One region of the Anaerostipes amylophilus genome, then DNA from elsewhere that is predicted to be linked to it. Evidence: riboswitches for the same ligand, from Rfam matches in the RefSeq annotation. Region 1 holds a riboswitch; each other region holds the start of a gene.
What was found. A riboswitch is a leader RNA that binds a small molecule or an ion and turns the genes downstream of it on or off. The one in region 1 is predicted to bind cyclic di-GMP.

Region 1 (4,795 bases):
CTGCTTTTTCACAAGCCTTAGAAAATACTTCGTAACTTCCGCTTCCCTTTTCTGGGAAAATAAAATTATCATTACAAAGTTCTTTTAGCTGGATTTTTTTCCTCCCATATAATGGATGTTTCTTATGAATAACTGCACATAGCCGGTCATCATATAATGGCGTAAATCGATATTTTTTCTCATCTTCCATTGTATTTTCTCTTAAGATCAAAAAGTCATAACTATCTGAATTTTCCTGAATCTCACTTGCAATCCTTTCGTCTATCACCATTTTTATATCCGGATATTGTTTTTTGAAATCTGCTACCATTCTTGCAAAATGATATGGTGCAAGTACTGGCATACATCCAATTTTGATCTCTTTATTTTTTTGTATGTTTTTTAGCATTTCTTCATACATTGATGTCATTTCTTTTGCATAAGACAAAAAGATTTCCCCTTCTTTGGATAACTCAAATCTCCGGGTATTCCTACGGATCAATGTTGTTCCTAATTCATTTTCCAGCTTTCTGATCTGCTTTGACAATGCACCTTGTGTCATATTACAAGAATACCCAGCCTCTGTGAAATTCTTTTGTCTGCATAATTCCATATAATAATATAGCTGTTGTATTTCCATTTTTATAATCCTCTTTTATTTTCATATATTTCATTTTACACTTTTTATTCTCATTTTTCATCATACTCAATCACTTTTAGCTGCTATTTTCTGTATATATTCCTACATGGAATATATCAAGTCTTAACTGGAATTGCAATACTTACTTCTACCTCTATATAATAAGAACACAAAAGGGAAATAAATTTATGAAAATATAGAATTTTGATAGAAAGGATGGATAAAAATATGAAAAACGAAAAAACTTTTTTCTACCATAGATTATTGTTTTATATTTTAGGACTGCTGATCATGTCTGTTGGTTCTAATTTATTTTTAAAAGCAACTCTTGGAGTTGCCCCAAGCTGTACAATGGCTTTAACTTTAAGTTATCTCTCCCCTGTTCACAGCTATGCTTTATTTAATTTTCTGATCAACTCAACATTTTTGATCTGTGAAGCAGTGGTTCTCCGTGAATTCGGGAAAATACAGTTTATTCAACTTGGGTTGACATTTGTTTATTCTTTATTTATTGAATTTACTTCTTATGGTTTATTCTTTATCGAGCCTCATGGTCTTGCAGCAAAGATCTTATTATCTGTTATTGCATGTGCAGTTTTATCTACAGGTGTTGGATTTACAATTAGTTCTGGATTTGCTGTTATGCCAATGGAAGGTCTTGTTAAGAGTATCGCTGAGAAGAAAAATGTAAGCTTTGGTGCCGTGAGAGTTTGTCTGGAAGTTTTATTTACAGTATGTTCTGCTGTCGCTTCTTTTGTTTTACTTCCAGAATTACCATCTGTTGGAATCGGAACTGTGATCGCTGCTTTCTTAAGCGGAAATATTACAAATGTATTTTCTTCACTGTTCCACAAAAGAATCAATGCTTACTTAGGATTTCAGGCATAATTTTTAACTTTAACAATATACAATAATATGCAGTAAAAAACCGTAATCACTACAAAAACTATTAGTGATTACGGTTTTTTATCATACTCTTTTATTATAAATGCTAAGTAATCTTCTAAATGATCTGATGACAGATATCATTCAAACAACATCTCTCACAATGTGGTTTCGTTCTTGCCGTGCAGACATCTCTTCCATGCCATACAAGTCTGTGACAAAAATCACTACCTTCTTCTGGAGGAATGATCTCCCATAATGCCATCTCCACTTTCTTTGGGTCTTTAATTCCATCAACCAAACCAATTCTATTCACAAGACGGATACAATGCGTATCTGTTACGATCGCAGGTTTTCCAAACACATCTCCCATGATCAGATTGGCACTTTTTCTTCCAACACCTGGCAGACTTAAAATAGATTTGAAATCTGTTGGGATGTTACAATCATATTCATCTCTTAAAACTTTCATGCATTTACTGATATCTCTCGCTTTGCTTTTTCCAAGTCCGCATGGACGTACAATTTCCTCAATATCTGCGACATCTGCTGCCGCTAATGCTTCTACAGTTGGATATTTTTCAAACAATCCTTTGACTACAACATTAACTCTTGCATCTGTACACTGGGCTGCAAGTCTTACACTGACTAATAATTTCCATGCCTGATCATATTCCAGTGTACAATCCGCATCTGGATATTCATTTTTCAAACGTTCAATTACTTCTAATGCTAATTCTTTTTTGTTCATTGATTGCAAATCCTCCCTAAAAGCTGTTTGGTTATTTTTGTTATTTTAGCACTGGAAAGAAAATTGGTCAAATTACAGATATCTCTGCATGATCTCGCACAAACGATTCATCTCCCAAGGTTTTGCAATATGCTCCTTCATTCCTGCATTTTTCGCCATTACAACATCTTCTGCAAATGCATTGGCAGTCATTGCTATGATCGGTATTTGTTTTTCTCTATATTTTCTGTGGGAACGGATTGCTGCCGTTGCTTCGTATCCATTCATTACAGGCATATGAATATCCATAAAGATCAAGTCATAAAAACCACTTGGTGCATTTGCAAATTTTTCAACGGCTTCTTTTCCATTTTCTGCAGTCTCAATGTTAGCCTCTTTATTGGATTTCCCTTCAATGATATTTTTTAGTGTTGCTGTAAGCCTTGATCTGAATAATGATTTTGCTATAAATTCATCAACTCCAGCCTCTCTTGCCTCTGCTTCGATCTCCGAATAATCATATGCCGATAAGATAATGATCGTCACATCATTTCCAAAAAACTTCTATTTTCCCCATAAAATAAATTTTTAAGTGAACCTTTGGTAATTTCCATAAACTCCTTGTAATCATATCCAAGATTATAAAGTAAAAATCCACTGACATTCGTAATTGTCAGATTCTCATCATAATGTCCTGTCATAAATCCAACTGCATGATTATTACGGATCACGTCTTTGATCATCTCATAACTATTCTCCTCCAAGTTTGAATCACCCACAGAATATATTATTTCTTCCCTAAATAACTCCTTATTCATTATTTCCTATTCCTTATTCATACTCTTTTTATCTATGTCAAATACTTTCTTGATATCTTCAAACATGTAAAAAACACTATAGATAAATATATCTACAGTGTCCCCTGCACTCTTATTATACAATGTGCAACTGGCTGCCATGTCAAAGGCCCTATAGCTTTGCGTCACAGCCTTTCGACTGCTTTGCCGTTATATCTTTCTTTCGTTCAATATATTTTAATCCTTCATATCCAACAACTGATGTTGTATACACGCGATCTTGATAACTCTCTCTTGGCGGCATGATACAGTTTGTTGTAAATAATCCATCCATTACCAATCGGTCGGCTTCTTTGGTCCGGTGTGTATTTGTAACTGCTTTCCACAGACACCTGTTACCACACATCCTTTATTGCCTGCTGTCTGCTGGCATTGAAAACAAAATATATCTGGCATCTTATTTCTCTCCTTTTTTATTTGTTAATAGAAATAAGATGTGCAAAATTCTCTGTGACTATTCGTATTAATTTCTTTTCCATATCCTGATTTAAAACTCTCTTAGGAATAATAAGTGCTTCTATGGAACTAATATAAATGTAAAAAGCCGTCTCTGTTTCACAAACATTTTCTACCTTTTGATAATCTACTTTCACTTCCTGGCCTTTTGTTATCTCTATAATCTGATCTTCCGTAAAAGTTAATGTTATTTCTTCTGCAAATGGTAGTCCTTCTGTTTCTATCATTTTAAGAATTGTCTTGCGAATACCTCTTTTCATAATCTTTTTAGCCTGTGCTACACATACAATTGAAAAAATGCATAATACAATTACTTCTGTAATGATCAACATTTTTTCTGCTCTTGCCAAAATGAAAATTACTATCGCAAGAACACTGATCATTGGTCCTGCTAGTTTTAGAAAAAACAGATTTCTCTTTCCTACCTCTGAATGAATTAACTGATGAAATTCGTTGAATTCTATGTAGTCTTCGTCTGTTAATTTGTAATTTAGTTGCAGCATATTCCTTCCCCCCCTGCTTTATTTTTAAGATAACGCATATACTTTAATCAAAAAAGATCCAGAGAGTACCATTCTCTGAATCTTTTATTATGCTTATCTCCTAAAAACTATACTTATAGTTTACATATGTTCCCGAAAATAGTCATGAAAATACTGCATAACCTTCACCAACAGATCCTGTTCCTGCTCATTTAACGTATCAAGCAGTCTCTGGATCATCTGTTTATGAAATTCTCTATGATGATTGTATGCTTTTCTCCCTTTCTCAGAAAGTGATATATAAACAACCCTTCGGTCTCTCTCCCCACGTTTGCGGATCACATATCCTTTCTTCAAAAGATTACTGATAGCGGTTGTAAGTGTCCCAACCGTAATATTTAAATCTCTAGCAATCGTTGACATATTCTTAGGTTTCTTAATCCCGATCGCATCAATAATATGCAGATCTTTATTTGAAATATCCTTAAACTCATCCGTGATCACGGCTTTCTCTTCTTCATACGAAATTCCGTGGAATAAGTCTACCACCATATTATTTAAACGATCCTTATCCAATTAATCCACCTCCTAAAAACAACGATTTAAGAGTATTATACCTTTAATTGTTGGAATTTTCCACTTCTAAATTGTGTGCTTCACCGATTACTTTTGCTAATGCTTCTTTCGCCTGTGTTGGCAGTGCATTGTATCCACCATCTTCTACGTCTTTCTCGAAGACAAAATTTAATCTGTCTGTCATTCTTGC
Region 2 (4,795 bases), on a different contig from region 1:
CTTCAGAAGGGAGAAATGCAATATGCGAAAAAAACAGGATATCATATGGGAGAGAAGCACACTATGGGAATCAGTGGAGAAATGGGTGAATAAGTATTTGAATAGTTACCACACTCTTTTTTATTGACGGACACACAAAAATAAGGATATAATCTGTATCAGAGAATTTACAGGGAGATAAATAAACATGAGTCAGGATATTATTAATAATCGTTTTTTTAGAAGAGTCGATATTTGCTATTGCCGATGGATACTGCGTGATCAATCTCACAAAGAATATCGTACGTGGTTCCATGTATCAGGTAGTTAATGGAAAAAAATATAATCTGAATGAACAATTAGGTTTGCCGGAAAATTCAAGCTTACAGAGTCTGGTAGATGCATGGGCATTGACCATACCTGAGGAAGATCTTAAAGATTTTCAGCACGAGTTTGACAGAGAACGATTATTAAATCGGTTTGAAAATGGTGAACGGCATATATCGTTCCGATACTGGACCAGGACTGCTACTTTTGAGCCCATGCTTGCAGAAGATCACATGGCCCTGTACCGTGAAGAGGAAACTGGAGATGTCATTGCAGTTAATTATGTTCTTGACCGTACAGAACATTACCGTTTAGAGGAAAAAGAGCGGGCACTGGAAAAATCAAACAGAGAGTATGCGAAGCTTCTGGCAGAAGAGAAAAAGCATAAGGCCATGATCGAGGAATTGACAAAGAAACTGCAAAGTCAGCTGGAGTTATTTACCGTATCCATCCCTGACGGTGTCAAAATCAGTAATGATGACCCAGAATACTCTTTCAAATATGTTTCAGAACAATTTGCAAATATGCTCGGTTACGCAACGCCAAAGGAACTGATGGATGCTTCTGGCGGTAATATTATCGGTCTTGCCCATCCAGATGACGTGAAGGTCGGACTTGCAGATGCATTAAATCAATATACTCATTCTGATCATTATGCTACTATTTACCGGATACGCTGTAAGGACGGCACATACAAATACATCGAAGATCGTGGACAGAAAGTAATAAAAGAAGACGGAACCATTGAACATTGGAATCTCATGCTGGATAAAAATGACTTCATGCACAAATCAATTGCATTGGAAAGTGAAAAGAAAGCAAATAAAAGCAAGTCTGATTTTCTCTCCAGGATGTCTCACGATATGAGAACCCCGCTGAATGGAATTATCGGATTGATGAAGATTGCTGAGAAACATTTTGATGACAGGGAATTGGTCCTGAAAAATTTCAGAAAAATGCAGGTAGCTGCAGACTATCTATTGTCTCTTATTAATGATATCCTTCAGATGAGCAAAATTGAAGATGGAAATGTACCTCTGACGCAGGAAATCATCAACTTTGAGGAATTAAGTCAGGATGTTCTGACTATCATAGAACAGCGGGCAAAAGACAGAGGAATCCAGATGCAGTTCCGTGCAAAAAAGGAAGGGCTTCGATATCCTTTTATTTATGGAAGTCCGGTACATTTAAGACAGATATTTCTTAATATTTATGGAAACTGTATTAAGTATAACCGGATTGGCGGCAAGATAATGACGGTGTCAGATTATACAGAAGCTGTTGACGGAATTACGACATATGAGTGGACCATAACTGATACTGGCATTGGTATGAGCAGGAAATACCAGGAGCATATATTTGAGCCGTTTTCGCAGGAAAGAGAGGATGCAAGAAGTACACAGCAGGGAATTGGACTGGGAATGGCGATTGTAAAAGGTCTGATTGAAAAGATGGGTGGAACTATTGAAGTTAAAAGCGAAGAAGGCATTGGCTCAACCTTTATCATCAGGATTCCGTTTAAACTTGCTCCCGCACCAGATACAGTAAAGAAAACAGCGGCACAGATGGATATCAGCGGATTAAACTTATTGCTGGTAGAGGACAATGAATTGAATGCAGAAATTACGGAAACGCTGTTGTCTGATGAAGGTGCAAATATGACAGTTGCAAGAGATGGATTGCAGGCGGTCAGAATGTTCCAGGAGAAATCGGAAGGTTATTTTGACGCAATTCTGATGGATATCATGATGCCTGTAATGGATGGGATTACTGCGACAAAAACAATCCGGTCACTGAAACATCCAGATGCTGAGACAACCCCGATTATTGCCATGACAGCAAATGCATTCAGAGAAGATAAAGAAAAGTGTCTGGCAGCAGGAATGAATGCTCACTTGGCAAAGCCTATAAAAATTGAAAACGTAAAGAGAATTTTGTGTGAATATTGTGTGTAGTGATTGCAACTTCTCAAATCCGTATACCTATTTTTCACGTTCTGTAGGATATTATAACGTAAATGTAAAACTGGCAGGTATTTCTGCTGAATAAGACAGCAAATCAGAAGATGGTGTGTATGGAAAATAATGATTACGGATTATTGTATGATGCAGCCGTTGCGTGGAAAGAACTAACAGAATATTATTATGTTTTTACATTTGGCTACAAACAGCAACTGTACACAATTCATCTATCATTTCCATCTGAAAAGGTTCCACATCTTGCAGCCAGTGAAATTGTAATAAATAATTTTATGGTGAGTGGTTTGGCGAGCCGATCGATAACTGACAATGCAGGCTGGCATACGCAAAATACACAGATTTTCTATTCAGCAATATTGACGTATGAAAAACTTTATGGTATTTTGTTTTTGATAAAAATAGAAATTATTTAAAGGCAAACCTGCTGAAAGGCAGGGACGCAAAGCCAGAAGGGGCTAAAGTCAGAAAGTTTGACCAGGTCAGCCGGTTGCCACTGTTTCCATATCATCATAATATATGGAAAAGATGTTTGAACAGAAGAGATTCCGATACCTTTTATACTATATAGATGTGTGATTTTAGAGAAATATAGTAGGGACACTGGCAGATTTTGGCAAGTGTCCTTTTTGTATGCAAAAATAGGTAACAAAACTAGCAGGGACAGGTTCTCTGTATACAGATAAAAGCAGGATAGTGAAGCATAAAACAGAGAGAGGATTTTTATAAAATGGAAAATTATGAGGACAAAATATATTCCTTAGGTGAGACTGTAACGGGACAGACACAGACCATGTCACAGGCCGTACAGAAAACACTGGAAAATAATGGTGGAGTAGGTATAATGACAGGATCTTATGACCCAAACCTGTCTATTTTGTCTGTGAATAATCTGCTGTTGCATAGTACAGGATATACATTCGATACTTTCATGGAACAGACAAAAGGCTCATTGAGAAACTTCTTTTATGGTGAGGAAGATATACTGGAGCGAGACCGTTTTTGGCAGCTTCACGGAACAGGGGAAGCACAGATCCTTGCAGCAGACGGTACAGTGAAAAATGTACGGCTTTGTAAAGAGGATGCGACAGATGAGGCGGGCAGACAGATCTGGGTTATGTCCGTACAGGTCAACTGGGATCATGTAAATTTGACACTGCTCAATGAGGCTATCTATTCCGGCTTCTGGTATTTTGACTGTGACGAAAACAGTGAGATTGTGAATGCAAACTGGAGTCATGAATTCCGAAAAATGCTTGGCTATCATAACACTTTGGACTTTCCGAATAAACTGGAATCCTGGTCAGATCTTCTGCATCCACAGGATAAAGAAAGAGTAATGGTGCAGCTTCAGGCGGCAATTAAGGATAAGACGAACCAGATAAAATACCAGGTAGAGTATCGTATGAGAATGAAGGATAATCAATACCAGTGGTTTCGGGCATCGGCAGAAGTAATACGCCGTCTGGATGGTTCTGCCAGCAGAATTGCCGGGATTTTTATTAACATTGATGGGGAGAAAAAAGAAATCATGCAGGCACAAAAATCTGCTGCTTTCCACCGGGCTTTTACGAAAGCAGATTTGTGCGAGTATTATGTGAATCTGGAAGCAAATACTTTTGATACCTTTAAGGTTGAACCGTCCCTGATGACCGTCTTTGAACAGAGTCATACGTGGGATGAATTGATCCGGCATTTTGTGGATTCCTATGTTGTGGAGATAGATAAGAAGGCGGTATCCTCTTTTTACGACCGTGGTTATATTGCAGAAAGGCTGAAGGGTCTGGAAACCGAATTGGATTTGGAGTGCCGTATCACTCTGAATGGAGAAGAACGATGGGTCCGCAATGTGGTCATACGTGGCGAGATAGAGGATTCAGAATATGCCATGATCTTTCTGCGTGATATCACAGAGGCAAAGGTAGAGAGCGCACGGCATCTGCAGATGGCAGCGGATAATGCTTCCATGGAGCAGCTGATCCAGAGTATTGTGCGTCTGGTTGACCGCTTTGTTGTCTGTGATCTGGAAAATGACAAATATGAATTCTACAATCTGAATGGACATATGATATATAAACCTCTGGGATTTTATCATGATTTTCAGATGCAGGTTCTTGAAAAATATAAGACACTGGAACCATTGGAAACTATAGATATCCTGATAGCCCCGGATAATATTCAGAAAAAACTGAAAAGTGAAAATGATATTTATAAGTTTGAGTATTGCAGCCTGGATGAAAAGACTTATAAAATCGCTTCTTATATTCCCTTGGAATGGAAGAACGGAAAGCTGGAAAAGGTATTGCTGGCATCCATGGATGTGACACAGGAGAAGAAAGCAGAGATTGAATCCCGTCAGGCACTGAAAGAGGCTTACCGGTCCGCAGAAAATGCAAATCGTGCGAAAACAGAATTCCTTTCCAATATGTCCCATGATATCCGGACACCAATGAATTCGATTGTGGGTCTGACGGCAATCGCAGGAGCAAATGTTGAGAGCCAGGACAGAGTCA
Region 3 (4,795 bases), on a different contig from region 1:
GCTATGCTTACTATCATGAACCCAGATGACAAAGCTGGATTAGAAGCAGCACTTAGAATTAAAGATGAATATGGAGCTGAAGTTACAGTTCTTACAATGGGACTTCCAAAAGCTGACGAAGTTCTTCGTGAAGCTATGGCAATGGGTGCTGACAAAGGTATCCTTGTAACTGACAGAGTATTAGGAGGAGCTGACACATGGGCAACTTCTACTACATTAGCTGGAGCATTAAGAAATCTTGATTATGACCTGATCATCACAGGACGTCAGGCTATCGATGGTGATACAGCTCAGGTTGGACCACAGATTTCTGAACATCTTGATATTCCAGTTATCTCTTATGCAGAAGACATTAAAATTGACGGTGACAGCGTAGTTGTTCAGCGTCAGTATGAAGATAGATACCACATCTTAAAAGCTAAAATGCCTTGCTTAGTTACAGCATTAGCTGAATTAAACGAGCCAAGATATATGACTCCAGGTGGAATCTTTGATGCATATGATGCAGAAGTAACTGTTTGGGGAAGAAAAGACCTTAAAGATGTAGATGATTCTAACCTTGGTCTTGCTGGATCTCCAACTAAGATCGCAAAAGCATCTGACAAAGTAAGAAAAGGTGCTGGAGAAAAAGTTACACTTGATCCAGAAGAAGCAGTAGATTATATCATGGATAAATTAGCTGAAAAACATGTAATTTAGTGAAAAGGAAAAGTGGTGAATAAAATGGGTTTAGAAGAATATAGAGGCGTATACGTCTTTGCACAGCAGGTAGATAACGAATTAAGCGGAATCGCATTCGAATTACTTGGAAAAGCAAAAGACTTAGCAAAAGACTTAGATACAGACGTAACTGCTGTTCTTGTAGGTTCTGACGTTAAAGGATTAGTAGATGATCTTGCAAAATACGGTGCTGATAAAGTAATCGTAGTTGACGATCCAGAATTAAAAGAATACAGAACAGAACCATATACACATGCATTAGCATCTGTAATCAATGAATACAAACCAGAAATTATGTTAGTTGGTGCGACAGCAATTGGTCGTGACCTTGGACCTCGTGTATCTGCACGTGTTCAGACAGGTTTAACAGCTGACTGTACAGTTCTTGAAATCGGTGATTTCCCATTAAGAGCAATCCCAGGAAAAGAACAGAAACATAATCAGTTATTAATGACTCGTCCAGCATTCGGTGGAAACACAATCGCAACAATCGCTTGCCCAGACAACAGACCTCAGATGGCAACAGTTCGTCCTGGTGTTATGCAGAAGATCGATCCTATTGAAGGAGCAAAAGCTGAAGTTATCGAATACAATCCTGGATTTACTCCAGACAACAAATACGTTGAAATCGTTGATATCGTTAAATCTGTTACAGATACAGTAGATATCATGGACGCTAAGATCTTAGTATCTGGTGGACGTGGAGTTGGAGAAGAAGGATTCGGAATGTTAAGAGAATTAGCAGATGTTCTTGGAGGAGAAGTAAGCTGTTCTCGTGCCGTTGTAGATAACGGATGGCAGCCAAGAGATATTCAGGTTGGACAGACAGGAAAAACTGTACGTCCTAACGTATACTTCGCAATCGGTATTTCTGGAGCAATCCAGCATGTTGCAGGTATGGAAGAATCTGATATCATCATTGCAATCAACAAAGATGAGACAGCTCCTATCTTTGATGTAGCTGATTACGGAATCGTTGGAGACTTAAACAAGATCGTACCAGCTTTAACAGAAAAATTAAGAGCAGTTGTTAAATAATCAACTTTTGAGAATTTAATCCTTAAGTAGTCCGCGGTAATTTTATCGCGGACTTTTTATATGTATAAGGAAAGAAAACTATTATAAATATTAATAACTAAGAAAAAGATGATTGACATTATTTATGAATCATGATATTATATATGTAAATAAAAGTTCATATTTATTCATAGGGCAAACCTGTTGAAAGGCAGGGACGCAAAGCCAAAGGGTCTAAGGTCTTTTTAGAGATTATGACAGCCGGTTGCCACATTTAACATTAAGGGAATGTGATATGGATATTTTATCCTGATAGAGGCAACCGTTATAGATTATGAGATTATTCTATATACGGTTTTTTATTTTTAGGAAATAGGGAGCCTGAAGATAACATTTTGCCACGAGTAAGATATCAATGAGTGGATCCTATAGAGAATATGGAATTTTACATTTCTCACTGATTTGTTTTTGTGAAGGGGTTCGCAGAAAGAATCACTGACAGTGGGTTGCCAGTTTTATGTAGTGAGGATACATGGGGATTTTTCATATTAGCAGAAGTCATGGTGTAGGGAACCATGACTTTTTTGTTATAAAATTTTTTTCTGCGAACCAGGATTATCTTTTGCCTAAAAAGAGTCGATATGATAAAATACAAGGAATAAAAACAAAAAGGAGATAAAGATGGAACATATACAGAAAGACGATATTATCATCAGAAAAGGAATTTTACATATATTAGATAGTCATACAGGTTACCTTGGGCTATCCAGCCAGCTTCTTGATATGGGACCAGATCTTATGGAATTTGTCAGAGGGCATATTTTTAAGATTATGGAAAGTGATGATGCGAAAAGATGTCAGTTTGATGGCAGTGTTTCACCAATTTTAAGTCTGTTAGAAAGCATGGATGAGACCGATGACGAGAGTTTTATTGAGGCAACGAGAATACTTGGAGAAAATTTATTTGACATCATGTGTGATAGTGTTACAATCCCAGCAGGAGATTTACTTTGTGTTACATTTCAAGTTCAAAGTGTAGTTCATCTGGCATTGCTAAAAATGAATTATAAGGTGACATATGTGCATCAGGAAGAAGAAGATGTACAGGCAAATGATATCGTGAAACAAAGAGTTATGCCGACAGATTCGGCAAAACTTACAGAAGCAGTTATTATTGATCTGTCAGAATATAAAGTGCGATTGGTAGAAAAGAAATATGAGATGTTAAATGGAGATAAGATCAATTATCTGTCAGAACGTTTTTTACAATGTTATGCAGATCTTGCACCAAAAAAGAAATTTCAGATTTTAAATAAAGTCATCAATGATATCAACAATCATTATCCAGAAGATGGTATTGCAAAAAGGCTGGATATGAAAAGCCGTTTAAGAGAAGAATTTTCAGAGAATCAGGCGTTTAAAGTTAATGAGATCGGAGATAAACTTTTTGGAAATCATCAAGGAAAGAAACAGGAATTTGATGAGAAGATTGAACGATACGATATGCAGTATGATACATTTACTGTAGCAAAGGAAAATACAGTAAAGAGACTTGAATATCAGATGCTAGAAACAGATACAGGGATTGAGATTAAGATTCCAATGGAAGAATATAATATGAAAGATAATGTTGAGATCATTGAAGAATCAGGTGGTGGAAGCACGATCATCATTAAGAATATTGAGAGCGTAAAAATTAAATAAAAACAAATCCCGAATCCAACAGAATGAATGGATTCGGGATTTTTAAAATTTGGAAAATTTAAAAAACTATTAAACCTCTTTTGGAAGTTTATTTATTAGATCTTCTCCAGATATGAGCAGTTTCAGCATCTTTGATCAGCTGGTCTCTGAAGTCTGGATGAGCGATGTTAATTAATGCTTCAGCACGTTCCCATGTAGACTTACCTTTTAAGTTAGCCATACCATATTCGGTAACAATATAGTGAGCATTTGCACGAGTATCAGTAACGATAGATCCATTATGTAATGTAGGAAGGATTCTTGAGAATGTCTCACCTTTCTTATTTGTGAAAGTAGAAGACAAGCATACGAAACTCTTACCACCATTAGATAAGTGAGCACCCATAACGAAGTCAAGCTGTCCGCCGGCACCACTGATCTGACGAATTCCTGAAGATTCAGCACTGATCTGTCCATAAAGGTCAATATCTACCGCATTATTGATAGAGATAAAGTTATCAATGGATGAAATAGTAGCAATGCTGTTTGTATAATCAACAGGAGCACTCATGCATGCTGGGTTATCATTTAAATAATCATATAACTTCTTAGTACCTGCTGCGAAAGCATATGTCTGACGATAACGATCGATGTTTTTATTAGCTCCAGTAATCTTACCAGCTTTTGCAATATCAACGAACGCATCAACGTACATTTCTGTATGAACACCTAAGTCCTTTAAGTCAGATTCTGCGATCAGAGATCCAACGGCATTTGGCATACCACCAATACCAAGCTGTAAACAAGCTCCATCAGGAATCTGATCAACGATCAGTTTTGCAACTGCCTGATCAACTTCAGTCGCAGCTCCTCCGCCACCTAATTCATCGATTGCTGGATTATTTCCTTCAACGATCATATCAACTTTGGAAATATGGATTCCTTCTTCAAATCCTCCAAGGCAACGAGGCATATTCTCATTAACCTCAACGATAACGCATTTTGCTTTCTCAAGCATAGCAGCTGTATGAGATGCACTAGGACCAAAGTTGAAATATCCGTGAGCATCCATAGGTGCAACCTGCATCATAACGACATCAGTTTCTGGAAGATAATCACGATAGTAGCTTGGTAATTCAGAGTAACGAATTGGTGCATAGAAAGAGAATCCTTCATTGATCCATTTTCTTTCTAAACCACCCATGTGCCAGGAATTCCATGTGAAATGGTCCGCTGGATTTTCAATCTGAGTGATTGCCAGTGGGCGCATAACGATACCACCATGGATCTGGATATTTTCAAGATCTGGCATACGTTTTGCCAGTGCTTCATCTAAAGCTACTGGAGTTGTTACGCACCATCCATATTCCAGACG

Region 2: it holds a riboswitch for cyclic di-GMP, as region 1 does, so the genes downstream of both, OCV53_RS11115 (response regulator) here and OCV53_RS09170 (hypothetical protein) in region 1, are expected to answer to the same signal.
Region 3: it holds a riboswitch for cyclic di-GMP, as region 1 does, so the genes downstream of both, OCV53_RS04795 (nucleoid-associated protein) here and OCV53_RS09170 (hypothetical protein) in region 1, are expected to answer to the same signal.

What each region holds. Positions count from the first base shown of each region.
Region 1 is NZ_JAOQJG010000005.1:258,083-262,877, forward strand. Features, by position in the region: gene OCV53_RS09150 (LysR family transcriptional regulator) at 1-619, opposite strand, end outside; gene OCV53_RS09155 (YczE/YyaS/YitT family protein) at 848-1,507, shown strand; gene OCV53_RS09160 (endonuclease III domain-containing protein) at 1,623-2,255, opposite strand; gene OCV53_RS12255 (response regulator) at 2,328-2,780, opposite strand; gene OCV53_RS09170 (hypothetical protein) at 2,777-3,052, opposite strand; cyclic di-GMP riboswitch class I at 3,175-3,250, opposite strand; partial or broken gene OCV53_RS12460 (hypothetical protein) at 3,306-3,365, opposite strand; gene OCV53_RS09180 (hypothetical protein) at 3,365-3,487, opposite strand; gene OCV53_RS09185 (YcxB family protein) at 3,505-4,050, opposite strand; gene OCV53_RS09190 (MarR family winged helix-turn-helix transcriptional regulator) at 4,171-4,581, opposite strand; gene OCV53_RS09195 (phosphoenolpyruvate carboxykinase (ATP)) at 4,649-4,795, opposite strand, start outside.
Region 2 is NZ_JAOQJG010000007.1:175,234-180,028, reverse strand. Features, by position in the region: gene OCV53_RS11125 (hybrid sensor histidine kinase/response regulator) at 258-2,261, shown strand; gene OCV53_RS11120 (PBECR4 domain-containing protein) at 2,381-2,698, shown strand; cyclic di-GMP riboswitch class I at 2,690-2,780, shown strand; gene OCV53_RS11115 (response regulator) at 3,013-4,795, shown strand, end outside.
Region 3 is NZ_JAOQJG010000003.1:66,699-71,493, forward strand. Features, by position in the region: gene OCV53_RS04785 (electron transfer flavoprotein subunit beta/FixA family protein) at 1-699, shown strand, start outside; gene OCV53_RS04790 (electron transfer flavoprotein subunit alpha/FixB family protein) at 724-1,758, shown strand; cyclic di-GMP riboswitch class I at 1,922-2,010, shown strand; gene OCV53_RS04795 (nucleoid-associated protein) at 2,419-3,441, shown strand; gene OCV53_RS04800 (butyryl-CoA:acetate CoA-transferase) at 3,530-4,795, opposite strand, start outside.